DNA from 3 places in the Shewanella sp. FJAT-51649 genome. Region 3 is predicted to be linked to each of the others. Evidence: predicted binding sites of a transcription regulator. Region 3 holds the regulator's gene; each other region holds the start of a gene.
The links. Region 3 encodes MetJ, which represses methionine synthesis genes. Its sites were predicted from a motif close to TAGACGTCTAGACGTCTA; they were not measured.
Positions count from the first base shown of each region.

Region 1 (2,272 bases), 1.7 Mb from region 3:
TGTACCGACAAAGACGGTTTTATTCTGGTGCTGCTTGCGGCCGAAATGCTCGCGGTTACTGGCAAGACGCCGGGGCAACGCCATCAAGAATTAGTGGCGCAGTTCGGTCAAAGTTTCTACAAGCGTATCGACAGTCCGATTAGTCTTGAGAACAAAGCCAAATTTGCCAAGCTTAATGCTGAAACCTTAAACGCCACTATGCTGGCGGGTGAGAAAATTGATGCCGTATTAACCCATGCCCCAGGTAACAATGCCTCTATAGGTGGTATTAAAGTGACTACGGCCAATGGTTGGTTCGCGGCGCGACCGTCGGGCACTGAGGCGTTATTTAAGATTTACGGTGAGAGCTTTATCAGTGAGCAGCATCTTGCCGATATCATTAAGGACGCACAAGCCTTGATTGATAAGGCGCTTAGCGCCTGATCTAACGTTTAAGCATTTTTTACAGATAAAAAACGCACTCATGGAAATCCTATGAGTGCGTTTTTATTTGCAGCGATGAGCGGCAGAAGCCACTCACTCGGATGCTACAGGTTATGATCAGTACTCGAGATGGCAACTTGGTAAGTTGTTCTTATCGATATAGTTTTGATGATATTCCTCGGCCACATGGAATTGCTGTAAAGGCACAATTTCAGTCACGATGTGGCGCAATCCCCAACGGCCCGAGCGGGCAAAGGCCAGTTTAGAGGCTTCGGCCGTGGCTTTTTGCTCACGGTCATGGAAGAAAATGGTACTGCGATACTGAGTGCCAATATCGCCGCCCTGCATATTGAGTGTGGTGGGGTTGTGGTTCTTCCAAAACACATCCAATAACTCGTCGTAGCTGACAATCGCAGGGTCAAACTCCACTTGCACGACTTCAGCATGGCCTGTCTTACCTTTTTTGACTTCCTCATAGGTGGTCGCTTCGTTATTGCCACCCATATAGCCACAGGTCGCGTTGCTCACGCCGTTGACTTGTCTAAAGAAATACTCCACGCCCCAAAAACAGCCGGCACCGAAAGTTGCTAACGCCATGATAAATCCTGATAGAAGTCTAGATGGCTAAGGATTGTGATAAAACTCATGCCTAAAAGCAAGTGTGTCGACAAAATTAATCCTATGTCGGCCAAATGTGGCTAAGATGCTGTGGTTTTGCCGTGAAATGCGCTTGTTTGACCAGAATGACAGAGTAACGGCTCAAAAACTTGTGTTAGTATGGATGCGCTTTTTAAGGCGGGTAGCGATAAGTGCAATGAAACAGGTAGTTATTGCCATAAATCCCGTCTTTAACACGCTATTATAAGGAGAATTCTGTGTTACAAGCTCTGTTAGATTCGAAGGATTTTCTCGCGCTGACCCTCGCCAATCCGCAAACCCTCGGTGATGAGTTTAGTTTCACCTTAGGGGAACATACTCGAGTCGAAGTGTGGGACACGGGCGTCATCGTTTTTGAGCCAGCACAAGCCCAAGGTAAGGATGTCATTCTCTCCTGCGGTGTCCACGGTAATGAAACCGCCCCCATCGAACTCTGCAATACCTTAATCAAACAGCTTCTCCAACAAAAAATCATCGCCAAACAACGCACGCTGTTTATTATTGGCAACCCTTTAGCGATTAATAATGGCACTCGCATTATCGACGAAAACATGAATCGTCTGTTTAGTGGCGAGCATTCAAATCCACCGGGGTTAGTGAATCCTGAGCGGGTGCGGGCGAAAAAATTAGAAGCCTATGTCGACCGCTTCTTTAACGGCGCAGCCGCAGGGCGCCAGCGAATTCACTACGATTTACACACGGCGATGCGTGCGTCAAAACACGAAAAGTTTGCGATTTATCCTTATCGTCCCGGCCGTGCTTATAGCGCCGAGCAAATCATGTTTTTAGCGGCAAGTGGCGTGGATACTGTGTTATTTCACCATGAGCCGACGACGACCTTCAGTTATTTTTCCTCCGAGCAGTATGGCGCCGATGCCTTTACCATTGAATTAGGTAAGGTGTATCCCATGGGGCAAAACGATATGACGCGTTTTATTGCCGCCCAAGAGATGTTTATGCGCCTTATCACAGACAAACCCTTAGCGCTTGAGCCATTCTCAGCGGATAAGGTAAATCTGTATCAAGTGTGCCGGGTGATTAACAAACATTTTGATGATTTTGAATTTACCTTCGCGACCGATGTCGAAAACTTCCGAGCTTTCCCGAAAGGCTTTGTATTGGCCCGAGAGGGTGGGCAGGAAATTAAAGTTGAACAGGAATTTGAAGCGATTGTCTTCCCCAATGCTAAGGT
Region 1 is NZ_CP080411.1:2,503,198-2,505,469, reverse strand. It holds gene pgm (phosphoglucomutase (alpha-D-glucose-1,6-bisphosphate-dependent)) at 1-423, shown strand, start outside; gene msrA (peptide-methionine (S)-S-oxide reductase MsrA) at 541-1,020, opposite strand; gene astE (succinylglutamate desuccinylase) at 1,299-2,272, shown strand, end outside.
Region 1: the regulator MetJ is predicted to act here: its motif matches at 1,033-1,050, upstream of msrA (peptide-methionine (S)-S-oxide reductase MsrA).

Region 2 (2,272 bases), 270 kb from region 3:
AATAGCCAAACAATTTCTAAGGAAAAACTGCTGCAATTGCTCGATGCCGAGCTGTACCGCCTAAAACAGGAAAACAGCTATTTCGAAATCCTAAGAACCAGCGAGTTGCAAAAATTAGAACGCCAACGTTACTGGCAACATAAAGAAAAAGATGATCCTGAATACATCAGCCAACTCAATAAAATTAACGATCATTTTAATGGCTTAACCTCGAATAACACTCAGGCGATACAGCAGTTATCCGACCGGAAAACACAAATTTCCGCCGAAACCGAGCCAGATGAAGTGAAATAAAAACCTTAGCTTTCGAGTTTAGAGAACAAAAAGCATCCTATAGCCGTTTCCCACCTAAAAATGACACTTAGCTTGATATAAACCGACTGAAAATGGCAAATAAAGAGTGAGATACTTCTATCGTGCACACGACTCTTTTATGAGCAACCCAACAAAATTGCCCTCTTCTCTCTAAATCAACCGCAGAAGTATGCCGACAATCTGAGTTTTCAGCTCTGTAGCCTCAATGAATACCACTAAATAGCGTTGATAAATCGACTTAGCCTTAATATGATCACCTAAAAAATAAAAAATCCCCACTAAGGAAGCCTTAGAGGGGATTTTTCGGTAAGTGTTTGGGCCTAAGCTTGGCCGATTAGTTTTGCGATTTGTTTATCCTGAACACGGGACAAACTGATTAGTGCGACAATGGCCCCTATCAAGGCTAAAAACATATCCGATTGGGTATCCCACACATAACCTTGAGTACCTAAGAAGGCCTCAGCGCCTTCGCCCGTCGCGGCGGCCACCCACCATTCAATCAGTTCGTAGAAGGCGCTGAAGGCCAACACAAAGCAGGTGACGAGAAAGGCACACCAGGCTCCAGGTTTAACGGCTTGATTACGTAGCATAATCTCACGGGCTAACATGGCCGGAATAAAACCTTGGGCAAAATGCCCGACCTTGTCGTAGTTGTTACGCTCGGTCCCCATCCACTGGGCAATCGTGTCGAACAGTGGCACTTCGGCATAGGTATAGTGCGCGCCAACAAACAACACACAGCAATGCACTAGCACCAAAAAATACACTAAGGGCGTCAGCGGAAAACGCTTGCGGGTAAAAAAGAGCAAGGGCACGGCCACTAATGCTGGCAAGGCTTCGAGCCACCAAGTGAATGGATCTGCGGGTTTTATCGCCGACCATATTAAAACTGAGAGGTAAATACCGCACCAAATGATTTTGTTATTCAATGTTCCTTCCTCTTATGCGATATTGTTCTAATTCTAGAATATTAACTTTAGCCATCTAGCCCTCCACAGTGAGCAAAAAAAGTGCTACTTTGGAAGGCCAAGGTTGTCAGCATATCACACAGAACTATTTCAATTAATTAGAGGGTACCCATATCATGGCGAAACATTCGCTGGACAAGGATAAGATCAAGATCCTGTTGTTGGAAGGCGTCCACCAATCTGCGGTCGATGTATTTGAACGTGCTGGATACACCAATATCGAGTATCACAAAGCCTCCTTAGGTGATGAAGCCCTGCTCGAGTCCATCAAAGATGCTCACTTTGTTGGTATTCGTTCCCGTACCCAATTAACGGCTGAGGTATTGAAGCGTGCCGAAAAACTGATTGCGATTGGTTGTTTCTGCATCGGTACTAACCAAGTGGATCTGGCGACCGCCGAATTGCTCGGTATCCCAGTATTTAACGCACCATTCTCTAATACTCGCAGCGTGGCTGAACTGGTATTAGGCGAAATCATCATGCTGATGCGCGGTATCCCTGAACGTAATGCTATCGCTCACCGTGGTGGCTGGATGAAGACGGCCGCTGGCAGTTACGAAGTCCGTGGCAAAACCTTAGGTGTGATAGGTTATGGCCACATCGGTACACAGCTCGGTATCCTAGCTGAAACCTTAGGCATGCGCGTGGTGTTTTTCGATATCGAAGACAAACTGCCATTAGGCAATGCCCAGCAAATCCATTCGATGGAACAGTTACTGGCACAGTCCGATGTGATCAGTTTGCACGTCCCTGAGACGGCGCAAACCAAAGATATGATCAGCACCGCCGAATTTGCCGCCATGCGTAAAGGCAGCATATTTATTAACGCCTCACGCGGTACTGTGGTCGATATCGATGCCCTAACGGTCGCCCTTAAAGAGCGTCACCTTGCGGGTGCGGCCATCGACGTATTCCCCGTCGAGCCACAATCGAATGATGATGAATTTATCAGCCCATTACGTGGTTTAGATAACGTGCTGCTGACTCCG
Region 2 is NZ_CP080411.1:3,913,308-3,915,579, forward strand. It holds gene K0H59_RS17210 (DUF4124 domain-containing protein) at 1-294, shown strand, start outside; gene K0H59_RS17215 (DUF2238 domain-containing protein) at 636-1,244, opposite strand; gene serA (phosphoglycerate dehydrogenase) at 1,400-2,272, shown strand, end outside.
Region 2: the regulator MetJ is predicted to act here: its motif matches at 1,293-1,310, upstream of serA (phosphoglycerate dehydrogenase).

Region 3 (2,272 bases):
TCTGGTTAACGGTAATATCGATGGGATAAGTCACACATCCCCTGCAAGCAAAAAGCACCGATTATCGGTGCTTTTTTATGGCTGTGATTGGCAGCGATTGGAAGGGGGTTATTGCGGTAATTATTGCGGCAATAGCTCAATCACTGATTTCACCGTAAGCACTAAGGCGCTGATAGCGCAGAGGGCTAAGGTTGCCATCTTGGTCTTGTGTTTATCCACATTCCCCACCAGTTTGCCCGCCACTAAATAGCCTAAAAAGACCGAGGGCAGCAGCATCAGGGATAACCATAAATGCTTAACTTCGAGTAGGCCCGTCACCCCAAGAATGACTAGGGCTATGGTCGAGCTGAAGATAAAGAAGGCCGAGAGTGCGGCGCGAAATTTTGAGGCATCCTTACCCGCTAACAAAATCGCCATCGGCGGACCACCAATGGCGGCAATATTACCGAAGATCCCCGATACCACGCCCGCGCCAAACAGAGTCGCTTTATTCACTGGCAGGCTGAATTTATACAGGCTCAGCACCACGGCGACCGCCACAATGCCAGCAATCGCCAGACCAAGAATCGGCTGCGGCGCAAAGAGCAACAGGCTGGCACCGATAAAACCTCCGGGCACTCGACCAATCAGCGCATATTGCAAGCCGTTGAATTCTAAATGGCCGCGCTCACGCAGTAGGGTGAGCAGGGCGATGGAAAAACCCATCACAATCACTGGGGCTGGCACTAATTCGGGGTCGACAATATACAGCAGCGGACTCGCCACCACAGCAAGACCAAAGCCAATCAGACTCTGGGTGAGGGCACCTAAAAACACAATCACAGACGCAATGGCGAGCGTTTGTGGATCTATCAAGGAGAACATAGGATTCCATCAAAAACAAAATAGGGATCGTTACTCTAACCCATCAGGCAAGATGAGTATTAACGATCCCTAATAATTAGTTACGGCAGGATTATGGACGCCTGAGCGTTATTCCATATCTTCCCACTCGATCCCCATTTCGTCCATCAACCGTTTCGCTTCGGCGGGAATGCTGTCTGGGCTATCTTTCGACAGATCGGCATCATTAGGCAGAGGCTGGCCGGTGTAGGCATGCAAAAATGCTTCACACAAGAGTTCGCTATTGGTGGCGTGGCGCAGGTTGTTCACCTGACGACGGGTACGTTCATCCGTGAGGACTTTTAGCACTTTGAGCGGAATAGACACAGTAATTTTCTTTACTTGTTCATTCTTCTTGCCATGTTCAGCATAGGGGCTGATGTATTCCCCATTCCATTCAGTCATTGACTCACCTGTTATAACGCTAAATTCGGGGCAGATTTTAAACCCTTACAGATAACAGTCAAATTATTGCTACTATTTCTTAGTGATTGCAAACAGATTTCTTTATGTTTAGACGTCTAAACGTCTTAACGCCTATTGACGATGCCACTGGGCTTAGGTACATTTAGACGTCCAGACATCTCTTTGCGAACTTAGGAGTTCCCGATGACCGCAGGCAAATTAGTGACCGAACGTCAATTAGCCACATTAGCAGTGCGTCAGGGTATCGAAAGCGATACTCAGTATGGCGCTGTGGTGCCGCCAATTTACCTGTCGACGAATTACGCCTTCGATGGTCATAAAAATCCTCGCGAATTTGATTACAGCCGTTCCGGCAATCCTACCCGCAGCATCTTAGGTGATGCCCTAGCTAAGCTGGAAAAGGGCGCAACTGGTGTGGTGACTTGCACAGGCATGGCGGCCATTACCTTAGTGACTACGTTGCTCGGCCCCGATGATTTATTGGTGGTGCCCCACGATTGCTACGGCGGTTCTTACCGTTTATTCACTAACTTGGCTAAAAAGGGCCAATTTAAACTGCTGGTGGTCGATCAAACCGACGCCCAAGCGCTTGAGCAAGCCATCGCCCAGCAACCTAAGATGGTGTGGATTGAAACCCCTTCTAATCCTCTGCTGCGAGTCGTCGATATCGAAGCTATCGCGAAGGCGAGCCACGCCGTGGGCGCTTTAGTTGTGGTGGACAACACTTTCCTCTCGCCAATTTTGCAGCAACCACTATTACTGGGTGCCGATATCGTTATCCACTCCACCACTAAGTACATCAATGGTCACAGCGATGTGGTGGGAGGCGCAGTGATCGCCAAAGATCCTCAACTCGGTGAGACCTTACATTGGTGGTCGAACACCTTAGGCTTAACGGGGTCAGCTTTCGATAGTTATCAAACCCTGCGTGGTCTGCGTACCTTAGCCGTGCGTATTCGTGAGC
Region 3 is NZ_CP080411.1:4,181,756-4,184,027, reverse strand. It holds gene K0H59_RS18290 (sulfite exporter TauE/SafE family protein) at 121-864, opposite strand; gene metJ (met regulon transcriptional regulator MetJ) at 973-1,287, opposite strand; gene metB (cystathionine gamma-synthase) at 1,510-2,272, shown strand, end outside.